2 regions of the Paenibacillus sp. FSL K6-1122 genome follow, and region 2 is predicted to be linked to the other one. Evidence: predicted binding sites of a transcription regulator. Region 2 holds the regulator's gene; the other holds the start of a gene.
What was found. The regulator LexA, encoded in region 2, represses DNA repair genes until DNA is damaged. The targets are predictions, from matches to a motif close to CGAACATATGTTCG.
Positions count from the first base shown of each region.

Region 1 (8,204 bases), 810 kb from region 2:
ACGGAGCAATCCTGCTGCACCACTTAAAGCAAGAGCCGCATCACGCAAAATACTCTGAACCCATGCTGAATGTCCAAGTGCCTCTACACTTTCCACCTGAAAAGCAGACGCCATCTCTGAGAGCCAATGATCCGGCCAGGAATGACTGCGGGAGAAATCATACAAACGTTGCACCAGTCGATGCATCGCATCATCGTTTCGTTCTCCACTGAACCAGTCTACTAATTCGCGGAATGTACTCCCTTCATCTTCTTCGCCATATTTTTCCTCAAATAGTTCTTCAAGCAGTTCCTGCCGCATGATTTCCGCTTCATTTTCATTCAGGATACGGAAAGCCGGGTTCAACGGAATTTGCTGATAATAACGGCGAATGACTTCCATACAGAATGAATGCAGCGTTGTAATAGATGCCCGTCCAAGCAGCGACAGCTGCTTACGCAGATGCTCTTCTCCAGGCTGTTCTTCCAGCGCACGTTCCAACGCTTCCCGAATCCGTTGTTTCATCTCGGCGGCGGCCGCTTTGGTAAACGTAGCTACAAGTAAACGATCCACACTGTATCCTTGGGAGGGATCTGCGATCTTGCGAATAATTCGTTCAACCAGCACGGCTGTCTTGCCTGATCCCGCCGCTGCGGCAACCAGTATGTCTTCTCCGCTTTCCGAGATGGCACTCCACTGGTCATCACTCCAGAAGCTACCCTCCGGTTTTGGCATATTCGTCATGATGTTTCCCCTCCCTTGGTGTGAGATAACATATCCCAGATTTGCTGTTTGCCCGGTTTGGACAACAGGTTATACTCATTTCCTTCTATATTCTCATCAAACTGACAAACAGGCTTATACGGACAGAACGTGCACGCCACTTCCTGCTGAATACGATAAGGCTCAATGGCCACATCCCCATCCGTAATTCGGGTACCAATCTCACGGATATTACTGCGAACCGAAGCAAGCAGCGTATCCCATTGCTCTGGCGTAGCTACAGCGGCGCTGCTATAAAAGCTTCCGTCCGCCTTAAGGGCAACTGGAATAATTGCTGAATACCCCTTATCCAGGGTGTTGTCCATTTGAGCGATTGCGTCCCGATCGGCCAGCAGCAAACCTTTCATTTTGAACCGTTTCAGCAGTTCTTGTCCTGCCTGCTCTGATGTCATGCCGTTTGCGGATTGCAACAGCGGGTTATGCACATGGAAATACAACGTTCCTCCCGGCATCGCCGTTTCCCCAAGCCATTCTTCGGCAGCACTAAGCAGCACCTCCAGATAGGTGAGCATCTGTAATGACAGACCATAGTAAACTTCATGTAACTTGAGGTCCGTTTGGCTTGATTTATAGTCAATGACACGTAAGAGCAGACCATTCTCTCCTTCTGCGACATCTACACGGTCAATTCGACCCACGATCTCCATCACACAACCGTTCTCCAGTTCAAAACGTAATGGCGGCAGTGTTTTATCCGGTCCAAAATCAAGCTCCAGCCCAATCGGTTCAAAACTTCCGCGTCTGGACTGTTCACCAAGAATGACGGATGCCCGGCTAACAATGTCCTTTAATTTGCGGAAAATATAACCGTATCGCTTGGTGCTTAGCAAAATCTCCCCTTGCAGCTGTGGTGCAATCTGCTCCACAGTTTGCTCGGCTTCCTGACGGCATTGGTCTGGAGTCAAACTGCCCCAACTACGATTTTCTTCGTGCAACCGCATAGCCAGCTGGCTTAGTGCAGCATGAAACAACTGTCCGATATCAGGAGCCTGAAGGCGGTACAATTGCCGTTCTTTGAGGCGTAGCCCATGCGAAGCAAAATGGGAGAACGGACAAGCAACGAACCGCTCCATTCGTGAGACACTCGTCCTCACCTCTGTACCATACAGTCTGCGACTGGTAGCTGTACGTAGTGGTAAGGCCCGATTACGATAAAAGATCGATCCCATCAACCGCTCCAGCTGAGGTCTGCTTGTCTCTCTAGATACATGCCAATTGTAGACCGCCCACCACATTTCAGGGATGTCTTCTCCGCGGCGCCATTTGCGCAATTGTCCAATGAGCGTAGACAGACTCTGACCTGGATGGGTGACATAGGACCAATGCGCTTCTTCCGAGTTCGCAACCGGTGGTTGAGCGAGCAATGGCTGTTCTTGTAGACCAAACATCTTCCGTACATGGCGGACAATCTCGGAAGGAAGCAGTGTTTTCCCCTCATCATCAGCAACCGGGTAACTCAGCCACAACTGGCTGCTTGCCGCTGTAAGTGCCGTATAGATCAGGAAACGTTCATCCAGCATCTGCCTTGTTGCACCTGGTCCAAGCGCCACGCCTCTTTCCGTCAGTAACGCTCTCTCCAGTTCCGTTAATACGCCATCATCCTGAGGTACAGCGGGTAATTCACCATCAACGGCGCCAAGGATAAATACGTATTTGATGTCCTGAAGGCGTGTACGGTCCATAGAACCCATCAAAACCTGATCAAGTGCTGGTGGTACCAGACCCAGCTTCAGTTCCGTCAATCCGGTCTCAATCATCCCGGAAAACAGCGTGATATCCAGCCGTTCATTCCCCATCATATCGACCATCTGATCCAATAAATCCAGCACAGCTCCCCACATCTGCCGATGTTCTCTCGACCGTTCGGGGTCACCTTGTGCCTTAGCTTCAGCAGACATATTCTCCAGCTTCCATGCGATCTCAGCATCTTCCAGCAGTCTGTATAGTGCCTCACACTGGGCTTTGGCTGTCTTTGCCTTTTTCATTCGCTTCTCAAAAACACCCAAGGAATCTGTAATGACCGTTCGGCAGCTCTCCATTAAAGAAAGCATCTGGTCCCGTCCTCGACTACGGCCATCCTGACCGTTGTCTTCCAGCGACAGGCTTGGTACATACTTCCATGGTTTGCCGTCAGTCCAGCGATACCCGTGAATACCACAAGCCAGTACATAATTCTCAAGCTGGTCCATATCTTCACGAGTGATGGAACCATCACGCGGAAGCAGCAAATCCGTTTTGACACAGCGAAATACATCCTCGTAACGCCAGTGGCGCCGAACAATATCCAGTGCGGAACGGATAAACTCAGATAATGGATGATGAAGTTCATTTCTTCTCCGGTCCAGAAAGACGGGTACGTCATAATCCCTGAATAACGGTTCAACTATATCAGCGTAGGTATCCAACTGCCGGACAAGTACCGCCATGTCCCGATAACGCGCACCTTCGTTTTGTGCCAGGCGCCGCATCTCACGCAGTGCTCCCTCCATCTCAGCTCGTCGGTTCTCCGCTGCAACCAGTTGGATTCCGGAATCAAGGCCTTCACTTTTCCAACGAATTCGCCGGTCGAAACCAGCCTCCAGATGAGCAAGTCCCGGACGATCCTTGTATCTCGGTGGAATCTCCGAATCTAGCACGGTTATATCGCTCGTTACACCCAGTTCGTCAGCCATTCCTTTCAGGCGTGCATAGGCACTTGCCGTAGGATAAAACAGTTCCAGTTCTCCAGGCAGTGCGCCATGATCATAAGGACGATCCAATGTCAGGGCAATCGTCACGGAAGAGGACTGCAACATCAGCCTACCGATCACACTCATCTCCTGTGGTGTGAATCCCTGAAAACCATCAATCCAGATCTGGGCATCCTGCAGCAATGCACTTTCCGACAAACGATCTGTCAGCTCGGTCAACGTGTCTTCATCATCAATATATAAATTGGTCAGTTCCTGTTCATAGTCACGATATATCAGATTCAAGTCATGCAACTTGTCCTCCAGAATCGGCGAAGTGGATGAGCTATTCCCTCCAGACAGCCCGTCTTCCAGCATTGATGGATCAACTTCATAACGTTTAAATTCACTATATAAGTCATTTAATTCGCCTATAAAACCCAGCTGGCTGCCGGATGCACCAAACAGCTTCAATTCTTCCTTACGGCGCTGGATGACCTTGTAGAGCAGCATCTTTTTGCCTTCGGCTCCGATCGGAATACGAGCAGAACCACCTGCTTCTTGCATTACACGATAGGCTAAACGGCGAAAGCCGAGCACTTCTGCACGCATGGTACCTTTAATTGCTCCAGAAGACACCAATGCCTGCTCTGTTCGAAAAGAGCTCTGTTCGGGAACGAGCAAAATTAAAGGTGTACCTTGCGGTTCTTGTTGAAGCAGGGATGTAATTTCCCGGGTAATCAGCGAGCTTTTGCCGCTGCCTGCCCGGCCAATAACAAAACGAACGGACATGTCTAATCCTCCAAACCACACGTACAAGATTTTAATTCCCAGTATAACATATCTGACTTGGTTCGGAACATACGTTTGCCACTATCCGGTAAAACCGGAGATCATCTCCGTTAACACAGCAAAACAGCAAAAAGCCCGCAGCTATCACACTGTGGACTTTTGACTTGATCTATATTTGATTGGAACGAAAATCATACGATTAATTCTTTTTACTGCGCACTTCGAAAATAGCAAATTTCAGGTAATGTCCTTCATCCACGCCCAAAATTTGTGGGTGATCCTTACCGGCTGCTTTCCAGTCGATCAAACGAAGCACTTTGCCTGCATCTTCCGCTGCATCGGCAATCGTATCCAGGAAGAGGTCTGGACGCATGTGATACGAACAGCTGGCTGTTACCAAATATCCACCCTCATTGACCAGTTTCATTCCTTGCAGATTGATATCTTTATAACCGCGACATGCACCTTTAACTGCTGATTTCGTTTTGGCAAATGCAGGAGGATCAAGGATGACCACATCAAATGTTTTACCGCCAGCTGCAAGCGCTTTGGATGTATCCACTTTCTGTTCGCCTGCACGTGCACGTGCGGTACGTTCATCCAGCCCTTTCACTTGTTCACGCAAGTACTGGAATGCATCAGCAACTACGAACTCGACCCGGTCAGTGAAACCGTTCAGCTCCACATTTGTTCGTGCACTCTCAATGGCATGCTCCGAAATATCAAGACAAGTCACTTTTTTGGCTCCATACTTGCAAGCATTCAACGTAAAGCTACCCGTGTGTGAGAAACACTCCAGTACAGTGGCACCATCCCAATATGGGAATGTAACTACTTTACCACTTTTATTCACAGGCAAGAGCTGCTCTGTGCCATCCTGCTCGGTCGTTTGTAGTGTGATTCCACTCTTGTAGCCCCAACCCTTCATAAGCGGTTCGATGGCTGCACGATTCTCGCGTTGGTCGAAGAAGTAACCTGTCTTCTGCCCTTCCACGATATCCACTTTAATGAGTAGTCCATTCTCTGTAACCGTGACATGTCTTGGGCAATCTCCGTACAGTGGACCTTTGGTCTGCTCCAAACCTTCCAGTTCACGAATCGAGACATCACTGCGCTCGTATATACCTTCCGGCTGCATTACTTCAATGAGTGCCTGTACGATGGCTTCACGGCAACGATCCATGCCAAGTGTAAGCAACTGTACAACGAGAATGCTGCCGAATCGGTCAACGATTAATCCTGGCAGAAAATCAGCTTCGCCGTAAACGAGACGGTATGCCTCTCCATCCTGGATAAAACGTTCCCGGTGACGCAAGCAATCGCGGAAACGCGCTGCAAAAAACGCGGTGTCCATCTGTTCGGACTCCAGCGGTTGATACGCTACAACCCTTACAGTGATCTGAGATGCAGGATTGTAATAACCTGTCGCCAGATAGCGACCTTGATGATTCAATACATTGACCAGATCTCCCGGTTCCGGGTTTCCGTCAACAGAGGCAATTTCATTGTTAAATATCCATGGATGTGCATGTTCAAGCCGCTTTTTGCGACTGCGTTCGAGTGTAACTGATGGCAAGGTAGATCCACTTCTTTCATAGTTAGTTGAAAAGATAGGTTTGGTGCGGCGCGTAAATGACGTTCCGGGTTCGAATCGATCTTCCGATCGCTGTTGTCTCCAGATTTTTTTGATTCCCTTTCTTAAAGGGGAAAATCCGGAGACAAAGGCGCACGCTTCGCTTCTTCAGATTCGATTTCGTCCCCTCCACTACGCTTGCACGAATCACCGTATCTTTCGAATTGGGGTGCGGCAGTTAAGAGACGTTCCGGTTACGAATCGATCTTCCGATCGCTGTTGTCTCCAGATTTTTTTGATTCCCTTTTTTAAAAGGGAAAATCCGGAGACAAAGGCGCACGCTTCGCTTCTTCAGATTCGATTTCGTCCCCTCCACTACGTTTGCACGAATCACCGTATCTTTCGAATTGGGGTGGGGTAATTTAGGTCGCTTCCCTCTGAATTCCTTTAGGCTTGTCATGGTTGTCTTTTCTTACTCATAGGATGAGTTAAGGAACCGGACGGAAGGAATGATGTTTCTATGTTTAGAGATGTTATATTGCCCTTACTCTATGGGCTTATTATCTTTTTTGGTGGCATGAAGCTGATGGAGAACGCCTTGCAGCGCATGGCAGGGCCCATGTTGGCAGATTGGCTCAATCGTGCCACCTCTGCTCCATGGAAAGGCATGGCCTTCAGTGCAGGTGCAACGGCCCTGTTACAGAGCAGTACTGCGGTCACCGTACTCACCATTGGACTGGCTAATGCCAGATTAATTACCTATGGACGAACACTTGGCATCATCCTCGGCACCAACATCGGGACATGCCTGACGACGGAGCTGGTGGGACTGCAGATCGGACGTGCTTCCCTGCCGCTACTCGTCCTGTCGCTAACGGGCTGGGCCATGTTTGTTGTTCTTGGTGAACGCAATCTGGCCGCTCCTGAACGCACGCGTCAGACTCTGTTTAACATCCAGTACAGCTTCCTCGCAGCTGCCGGATTTGCACTTGTTATGACAGGCATTCAGGTGATGCAATCCATTGCCTTACCCTTGCGGAGCATGGGCGTATTTCAATGGTTTCTCGACCGCTCGGCCGACAGCTTGTGGTGGGGCTTCCTGGCAGGTGCCTGTCTGACAGCGCTCATTCACAGCAGCGCAGCTGTCATTAGCATGGCGATTACGCTGGCAGCCACAGGGGTATTGCCTGTGGAGATCGGCATCGCCATTGTGATCGGGTCCAATGTGGGGACCTGCATCACCGCTGTGATTGCTGCCGCGGGCGGAGCATCCGCAGGCAAATTTGTCGCAGCCTCCCATGTTGTATTAAACATTGCGGGAGCGCTGCTGTTTATGCCGCTGATCGGCCAGCTGCATGCAGCTTCGGCTTGGCTGTCAGCGGACAACGGGGCACAGATTGCGCATGCCCAGACCCTTTTTAACATCACCAGTTCACTGCTTGCTTTACCGTTCTGTTACTTGCCAATCTGGCACAAAAAACCACCGGTCCACGCCCCCGCGGCGAAGTCACCCGTGGCTTGATGATCTGCCTATCCAAACCCACAGAGCGCGCGGCTAACTGACTCGAACAATAGTGCGTTATACGTTAATGCCTAACTTGTTCAGGGCTACACGCAAGATATCATCGTTATTATCATATCCGCTCTGCTGCTGTAAGGACCATGCTTCTTCCGGAGCATACCAATCCACACCCTTGATTTCTTCAATCTGAGGCTGTAGATCACCACTCTCGGCTTCAACGAGATAATAATGAACTTCCTTGTCCACCGGGCCAAAATCTGCATGTTGGTACGTGTAAGCAATGATATCAACCGGCTCTACAATGCGACCCACCATACCTGTCTCTTCCAAAATCTCGCGCAGTGCCGTCTGTTCAATTGTTTCTCCATCTTCCATTTTGCCCTTGGCGAGAGTTGTTTTACCATAACGATCTACGATAAGCTGAATTTGAAGACGTCCGTCTTCCCCTGTTCTATAAACAACTCCGCCTGCTGAAATTTCTTTTTTGTTCATCGTGCTCTCCCCCATCAACTTCGATATCTTTATCTTATTTTTTGCAAAAGAAGGACCTCATCTCCCCGGGTAAGCTCCCCAAGGAAATGAAATCCTTGTTTCTGACGCCTCGATCACATCGCGGCGGACTTAAGATTCTCTTCCAACACACGTACCAGCGTAGCCTGACTCTCGTTGACGCCGGCTTTAACCACTTTGACTCGGCACACTTTACCGACCATATCCATCGTTCCGTCAAAGACCAGTTGAATGTAGTTGTCGCTATAACCGTGCAGCTTGCCACTTCCCTCGCGGCCTTTGGCTTCCCCTTCGGGAATAACATCCAGTACCTGTCCAACAAACTGCTCAGCGTACTCCAGCTGCATCTGTTCAGACAAGTCAATCAGTTCATGCA
Region 1 covers NZ_CP150272.1:5,037,024-5,045,227, forward strand. Annotated here, with positions in the region: gene addA (helicase-exonuclease AddAB subunit AddA) at 1-723, opposite strand, end outside; gene addB (helicase-exonuclease AddAB subunit AddB) at 720-4,223, opposite strand; gene NSQ20_RS22685 (class I SAM-dependent rRNA methyltransferase) at 4,423-5,799, opposite strand; gene NSQ20_RS22690 (Na/Pi symporter) at 6,317-7,318, shown strand; gene NSQ20_RS22695 (NUDIX domain-containing protein) at 7,376-7,810, opposite strand; gene mtaB (tRNA (N(6)-L-threonylcarbamoyladenosine(37)-C(2))-methylthiotransferase MtaB) at 7,924-8,204, opposite strand, start outside.
Region 1: addB (helicase-exonuclease AddAB subunit AddB) is a predicted target of LexA. The motif match lies at 4,288-4,301, and genes of this name have one in related genera.

Region 2 (8,204 bases):
AACAGGGGAAACTGCCACGAGACATTTTTGAAGAAGCAGGCTTAGATGTTGAATGTATTGGTTTGGAGCGTGTTCGTTCTTCCGGAAAACGTTGACGTGCTTCGTATCGTGAAGCGGGTGTAGAAGGCTTACAGGATACACGTAAAACAAATTCAGGTCGCCCATCGGAACGTGAATTAACATTAGAACAAAAGATTGAACGATTAGAAGCAAAAAATCAATTGTTACGAGCGGAAAATGAACTGCTAAAAAAACTCGATCTACTCGAAAGGCAGATGTTGAAAAAGAAATAAAAGTGGCACCAGAGCTGAAGTTTGAACTCATTTATCGGACGATCTGAACGTATAAAATGAAACGGTTAATCAGCTATCTATGCGATGTTATGGAAGTATCACGTTCTGGATACTACAATTGCTTCTCTGAAAAATCAGTGCAGAAGCGTGTAGCTAAAGCCAAAACAGATAAGATTGTAAAGGCGTATCATTTTCGTGGACGAAAAAAAGGAGCACACCAAATCAAAATGACGTTAGAAAATCAGTACAAAATGACGTTCAACTTGAAGCGGATTCGCCGGATCATGAAGAAATTTGAGATCATCTGTCCCATTCGAAAGTCTAATCCAGCCCGTAGAATGGCAAAAGCAACGAAAGAACATCGCACTTGTCCAAACGAATTACAGCGCAATTTTAAGCCAGGCGAGGCGGGAAAGGTGTTATTAAGCGATATCACATATTTAACGTAAAAAGTCAATAAACGTGCGTATTTATCGACGATTAAAGACGCACAGACGAATGAAATTTTAGCGTATGAAGTTTCTTCTTCGTTAAGTATAGGAATTGCGCTAAACACGCTTCGTAAATTACAGAAGCATCGCCATTTAACCAAAGATGCGTTGATCCATTCTGATCAAGGCTTTCATTATACGAAACCACAATTCCAATCCGTAGTGAAGAAAATGGGATTAAGACAATCCATGTCACGTCGAGGCAATTGTTGGGATAATGCTCCCCAAGAATCGTTCTTTGGGCATTTTAAGGATGAAACGAATATCAAAGATTGCGAAACATTAGAAGAAGTAAAACGAGAAATTAAGAGTTATATGACGTACTACAATCATTATCGAGGGCAATGGAATTTGAAAAAGCTGCCGCCTGTAAAATACAGACAGCAGCTTCAACAAGTTGCCTAGTTTTTTTTCAAAATGTCCTTTACAAAGGGTACACTTTAGAATTCAGAAGCCTTCTTTTAGTATTGTTATATTTAATATACGTGAATTTTATTGTGATGACAAAATTACTCCATTTTCGTTACGTAACCTTCATAGTTTCCGTAATATAATCCGTTTGAGTAGGTAGTAGATGCTAGATTGAGTACTCCATACCAAACTCCATCAGCATAAGTATATGTCTTTGGAACATACTTCGCATCTCCATACTTATTGTTAGCATCTGAATATCTCACATATTTTTGCGTCGCCTGAATCGTAACACTTTGTGCAGTTACAGAACCTTGAACAGAAGATGAGGCAGAAGCAAGTGATGCTGGAACAGCAATACTTGCTACTATAGCAGTGAGCGCTCCAATTGTGGCTAGTTTCTTTTTCATGTAAATACCTCCTAAATTTTTTTGAATGAATTATAAAACTTTACTTTCTAAAAATACCATATAATTCTATGTAAAATTATGATATATATTACATTGTGATTTGTATTTCTTCCCCTACAGATCTACTAACGTAACTTCCAAAAATTCCTCCAACTGATTAAATAGTATATCCAATCTAAACAGATTTGGACGATCATGAAATGCAGCGGATGAGTGAGATACTAGATGACTTTTTTTAATAGAAGTAGTACAAGTTGATTTGATATTATTTAACCCTTTCTTCGAAGACAGCTCTCAGATGTAGTTGTTGGATTAAAATCTGCTCGTTGTGAAGTTGTGGCCGGGAATGGATAAATCATCTGAAAGCAAATTGCCAAAACATGTCCCCTGATTCTTCTTCACTTGCCCACGTAACATTTTTGTGTTTATCTGTGACCAAGGCTTACCTTTATAACAAACATATTCGTTCGTCGATTTAGATAATCGCAAAACTCACTTTTCATTAATATTAAACTGTCTGAAGCAAAAGATTTAAATCAAACTTCCTTAGAAATTCTGATAGCCATGAAATAGAAAGGAATACTAGCATTCACTCATTTAAAATTCCAACCATCGTTCAAATACATACAAATGGATGTTTCATTTGTATGTTGAAAGTTTCATATAGAAGAGGTATACTTTAATTAAATTTTAAACAATTTAATTTTAAATAATTAATTGGAGATGTTAATATGGATCAGGCTAAACAACTTGTGACAGAACAACGTACATTTTTTTATACAGGACAAACTAAAAATATCGAGTATCGGATTAATGCACTTCAACAGCTTAGAAAGGGAATTGAAAAGTATCAGCAACGGATTCAAGATGCACTTCGGGCAGATCTGAACAAATCTGAGGCGGAAGCTTACGGTTCCGAGATTCGCATTGTTTTGGGTGAACTGGATTTTGCATTAGAACACCTGCAGGAATGGGCTGCACCAAAACAAGTCCCAACCAATTCGGCTATGCCGGATGGTGTGAGCACCATTTACCCTGAACCATACGGAGTGGCTCTTATTATTGCACCTTGGAACTATCCTTTCCAACTGGCCTTTGGTCCACTGATTGGAGCAATTGCAGCCGGTAACTGTGCAGTTATCAAGCCTTCTGAATTAACACCAGCGGTATCTCGTCTGACATATGATCTGATTCAGGAGATCTTCCCTCAGGAGTATATCGCCGTTATGGAAGGGGAAGTTGAAGCCAGTACAGCATTGTTGAAAGAGAAGTTTGATTATATTTTCTTCACAGGAAGCACAGGTGTTGGTCGCATTGTTATGAAGGCAGCTGCGGAGCATTTGACTCCTGTAACCCTGGAGCTAGGGGGCAAGAGTCCTGCTATTGTCCATAACGATGCAGAACTGAAGCTGGTGGCCCAGCGTATTGTTCGTGGTAAGTTCCTGAATGCAGGCCAAACTTGCGTTGCTCCGGATTATTTGCTTGTACATGAACAAGTTCATGACGAATTGATCAATCTGATTGGCGCAGAGATCAAAGATAAATTTGGGGATGATGTGTTACAGAACGCTGATTTCCCGCATATTGTCAACGCGCGTAACTTTGATCGGTTGTCGAAATTCCTCACAGATGGCAGAACGCTGATTGGTGGACGTTCTGTACGAGAGCAGTTGCTCATTGAGCCGACTGTACTTGGAGATGTGAACTGGGAATCAGCTGTCATGCAAGAAGAGATCTTCGGTCCGATTCTTCCTGTATTTACGTACAGTGACCTGAATCCTATGCTGGATGAGATTGTTCGCCGGCCAAAACCATTGGCGCTATATCTCTTCACACAGGATGAGCAGCTGCAGGATCAGGTTCTGAATCAAGTATCCTTCGGTGGGGGATGTATTAATGACACACTTTCTCATATGACTTCACACTACCTCCCGTTTGGTGGTGTAGGAGAGAGCGGTATGGGCTCATATCACGGACAACAGAGCTTTGATGTGTTCTCGCATCACAAGAGTGTTCTGAAACGCAGTGAATAATTAGCCGCTAAAATAACATAAACATGAAAAAAGAGGTTGTCCTGTTGATCAGGATAACCTCTTTCGTATTTCATTACATCTAGTTTTGTTACTCAAGTTAAATATTAATGAATATCTCGGAAAAGGCCAATGACTTTACCCAGAATACTAACATGTTTCAAACGTAAAGGTTCGAAGGTCGCATTCTCCGGTTGAAGGCGAATATGATCTTTCTCTTTATAGAACGTTTTCACTGTAGCTTCATCGTCTTCAGTCATTGCAACGACGATATCACCGTTATCAGCAGTTTGCTGTTGACGGACAATAACGTAATCTCCGTTAACGATTCCAGCTTCCACCATGCTATCTCCGACTACCGAAAGCATAAACACTTTCTGTTCGCCTACATAATGTGTAGGAAGAGGGAAGTAGTCTTCAATGTTCTCGGTTGCAGTGATTGGAACCCCGGCTGTAACCTTACCAACAACAGGAATACGTGCAACGCTATGAGCAAATTGATGAGAATGCTCAGATTCTTCTTGGCTCAAAAGCTCAATGGCTCTTGGCTTGGTAGGGTCGCGTCGGATCAAACCTTTTTTCTCCAAACGATCCAAATGTCCATGTACTGTTGAGCTGGAAGCCAGTCCAACCGCTTCACCAATTTCCCGTACGGAAGGAGGATACCCCTTCAACCGGACTTCATTTCGTATAAACTCCAGAATAGCCTGCTGCCTGCTGGATATCTTCGACATACCGTATCAACCCCATTTTAGTAACGTTTGGGAAAATTATAACATAGAACCTCCGTTCGTACAAACATAAGTTCTAAATAAAATAGCATTAAATCAGTGTTTTTTAGCTTATAGAACAGAAATTGTCCAAAAGTCAGAGCATAATACTGCAAATGTTTTGTAAAAGGACTTGAAATAAGATATTTCTCCTTCAAAAAAGAAGCGAACAATTGTTCTAAAAATCTATTGAACAAAACAAGTGTTCGTGTTATATTGATTCCAACAGATAGGAACAAACGTTTGGAGGCGGGTATTTAATGAGATATTCTACTTATCAAAGCATTTATGAACCAATGAATTCGGAACTGGTGAAGTCTAACATAGGGAACTACAAGAAGGTTTTAGCGCGTTTCAAGATTTCTTCATGGATGTTAAAGGTAGTCATTACCTCTATGATTATATTTATTGGATGCAGCACCGTTTTAACTGTATTTGCCGGCAATGAGAATGATGTTCTGCCTGGAGGAAAGATAGCTGTTTCACAAGGGGAAACATTATGGAGTATTTCTTTGGAACATAAACCGACGAATATGGATACACGTATATATATAGAAGCAATTAAGAAAGTGAATCAACTTCATACAACTTCCATCCAAGTGGGACAAGTACTAGCTCTACCGCAATTTGCAGAATAAAATGCACATCAATGAGTGTTAGCGCGTGTCAGCTTGACAAGCAGCCTTTATAATGGCAAAGTTAATATGACTTTGTATTTTTGGAGGGGACAAGCTTGGATATAGATAGTCTGGTAGCACGCATTAACGAATTGGCTCGTAAGCAAAAGTCCACTGGATTGTCGGAGGAAGAGCTTGCTGAACGTGCCGAGCTAAGAGAGATTTATTTGAGTAATATTCGCAGCAATTTCAGACAACAACTGGATACCATTGAGATTGTTGATGATGAGAATGACAAAGGCCACCAAGGCAAACTCAAACACTAACGAAACCTAATGATATCATTATGATATTTAGGTTTCTTCCTGTTATTTTGAGTGTGCAATTTATAGGGGGAAATGTTGGTTTGCAATTATGTAAGCCGATACAAAGACACATAAGGGGGATTCTCATGTCGCGTTCGTTCGAGAGAACGGTTAAGAAAAATTCCAAGCAGTTAAATCAGCAACGCAAAAAAAGTGGTCAACCAATCACAGGTACACCAGGTGAAGAAGTCTTTAAGGGACGCAGTCTTTTGTTCCCTATATTTTTGATTGGTCTCGCCTTTTTGTATCTGTTTATGAGCACGTTCCTTGTGCAAGCTCCAATGACAACTTGGGACTGGGTGACCATGCTGCTTTACGTATTTTTGGCAGTCATCTTCATGCTTCGTCGTCCATACATCAAGATTAGCAGTAATCGGATTATAACGACGAAGGGTAATCGTGAACGTTCAATTGGGGTTGACGATATCGTCAAATTCAGAATTGAACCAGGTACAGTTGTTATCGAACATAACAGTCGCGGGAAAAGATGGGTGTTCACCAAGTTATTGAACCGTTACGATACAGATGCGATTGCAGAACGTTTGCTGAAGTTTGCAAAAGCACACCAGATCACCGTGGAAACCGTCGAAAAGTAATTATTGCATAAAGGGGTAGATGATCGGAATGGCGTTAAAAGCGATTTTGTTCGACCTAGATGATACTTTATTATGGGATGAGCGTAGTGTTCGAGAATCTTTTCATGAGACTTGTCTAATCGCAGCGAAAGAGACTGGGGTTAAACCAGAAGAACTTGAAGAAGCTGTTCGTAATGAGGCACGTGGACTGTATGAATCATATGAAACCTTTCCTTTTACTAAAATGATTGGAATCAATCCGTTTGAAGGCCTTTGGGCTAACTTTACTGGTGGGGATCAACCTGAGTTTCGTCAGTTGGAACAACTTGCTCCAGTTTACCGTAAAGAATCCTGGCGTCGTGGCTTGTTGAAGTTGGGTATAGATCGGGAAGATCTTGCTGAACAACTTGCCGAGCAGTTTGGAGTAGAACGGAGATCCAGACCTCATGTATACGAAGAAACGATGGATACCTTGCGTCAGTTACAAGGAAAGTACAAACTGTTGCTGTTAACGAACGGTTGTCCTGCTTTGCAACAAGAGAAGTTGGATAGTGTACCTGAATTAACTCCTTTCTTTGATGAGATTATTATCTCGGGTAACTTCGGAAAAGGAAAACCAGATCCGTCGATATTTGAACATGCTTTGAGTAAACTGGGTGTTAAACCCGAAGAGAGTTTGATGGTTGGAGACAAGTTAACGACTGATATTCGTGGTGCTTTATCATCTGGCATCCAATCCGTATGGATTAACCGTGAGCATAAGACCAACAATGAAGCGTATGCGCCAGACCATGAAATAACACATTTATCGGAATTAAATCAGCTTATTGCTAATTTCTAAGCGGAATCAGTTATAACATCTTTCCTCAGCACCCTGAAACATTGGAAGCTTCAATGAACGATGATGTCGTTCTAGAAGTTACCAATGTTTTTTTATTTGAGCTTGTTGAGTAAATTACCTTGTTAAAAGAGATCTCCATTTTTTTTACTAAAAGTTATTGAAATTAGGGGGAAGCTGGATTAGAATATAACTAACATACTAGTATGACTAGTATTTAGATTGTCATAAAGCAATTTCTTTTTGACTTACTTCATTAAATGGAAGCAGGGAGTTATTGCTTATTATTTTCGATTGATTGTAAGCGCTTAATATTTTAGGGTTTCTTCTTCCGATTTGGAAACACACCACTTAGTAAGTGCTAATGAATGAGGTGAAGCACCTTGGATTGTGTGATTCTACATAATACATCAAATTGATATCGCTTACATTTAGCAATTATCTATTTGGTAGTGGGGGTGAAGTTAAAGGAGTTGTTGTCTTCTACTAGAGGAGAAACGATGGGAACTGTACATGAATTACTCTTACTTATCAAGTCCTGGATCGGAGTGAAAACACATGGAGTCGGAAACCGCTAAAACAACGTTAACCATGACATCTTTACGTAAAGAGAGCAGATTACGAACGGCAGCAACTTTGTTCCGCAAAGACTGGCAGCTGTATTCACTATTAATCCTTCCCATCATTTATCTCCTTATTTTCAAATATGGACCGATGATTGGTAATGTGATTGCGTTCAGACGTTTTGTTCCCGGGGGAAGTATATTTGGAGAAACGTGGGTTGGTTTAAGGTACTTCAAAATGTTCATTGAGGACCCTACCTTCTGGAGAGTATTCGGTAATACGCTGATGTTAGGCGGACTTGCGTTACTCTTTACATTCCCGGTTCCAATCATTTTTGCCTTGATGCTTAACGAAGTGAAGAGTAAACGATTCAAAAAGTTTGTACAGACCGCGTCTTATCTGCCTCATTTTCTGTCCATCGTTATCGTTGCGGGTATGATCCTGCAGCTGACAGCAGTGAATGGTTCCATTAATGGACTGGTGGCTTTCTTCACCGGAGACAATATTCCTTTTATGCAGCGGGCTGAATGGTTCAGAACAATCTATATCACTTCTGAGGTATGGCAGGGTATGGGTTGGGGGGCAATTCTGTATCTGGCTGCACTGACAACCATTGATGATTCTTTGTATGAAGCTGCGCGTATCGATGGTGCCAATCGGTGGAAGCAAACGATTCATGTAACGTTACCAGGGATCTTGCCAACGATTGTGACGTTATTGATTTTGAACATGGGTAATTTCCTAGCAGTTGGATTTGAAAAAATCTTACTCTTGTACAATCCGCTTATCTACGAGACATCTGATGTGATCTCCACTTACCTGTATCGGGTGGGACTGGAA
Region 2 covers NZ_CP150272.1:4,222,971-4,231,174, reverse strand. Annotated here, with positions in the region: partial or broken gene NSQ20_RS19075 (IS3 family transposase) at 1-1,189, shown strand, start outside; gene NSQ20_RS19070 (hypothetical protein) at 1,294-1,605, opposite strand; gene NSQ20_RS19065 (aldehyde dehydrogenase) at 2,337-3,638, shown strand; gene lexA (transcriptional repressor LexA) at 3,743-4,369, opposite strand; gene NSQ20_RS19055 (LysM peptidoglycan-binding domain-containing protein) at 4,666-5,043, shown strand; gene NSQ20_RS19050 (DUF896 domain-containing protein) at 5,139-5,348, shown strand; gene NSQ20_RS19045 (hypothetical protein) at 5,474-5,983, shown strand; gene NSQ20_RS19040 (HAD family hydrolase) at 6,012-6,803, shown strand; gene NSQ20_RS19035 (ABC transporter permease subunit) at 7,359-8,204, shown strand, end outside.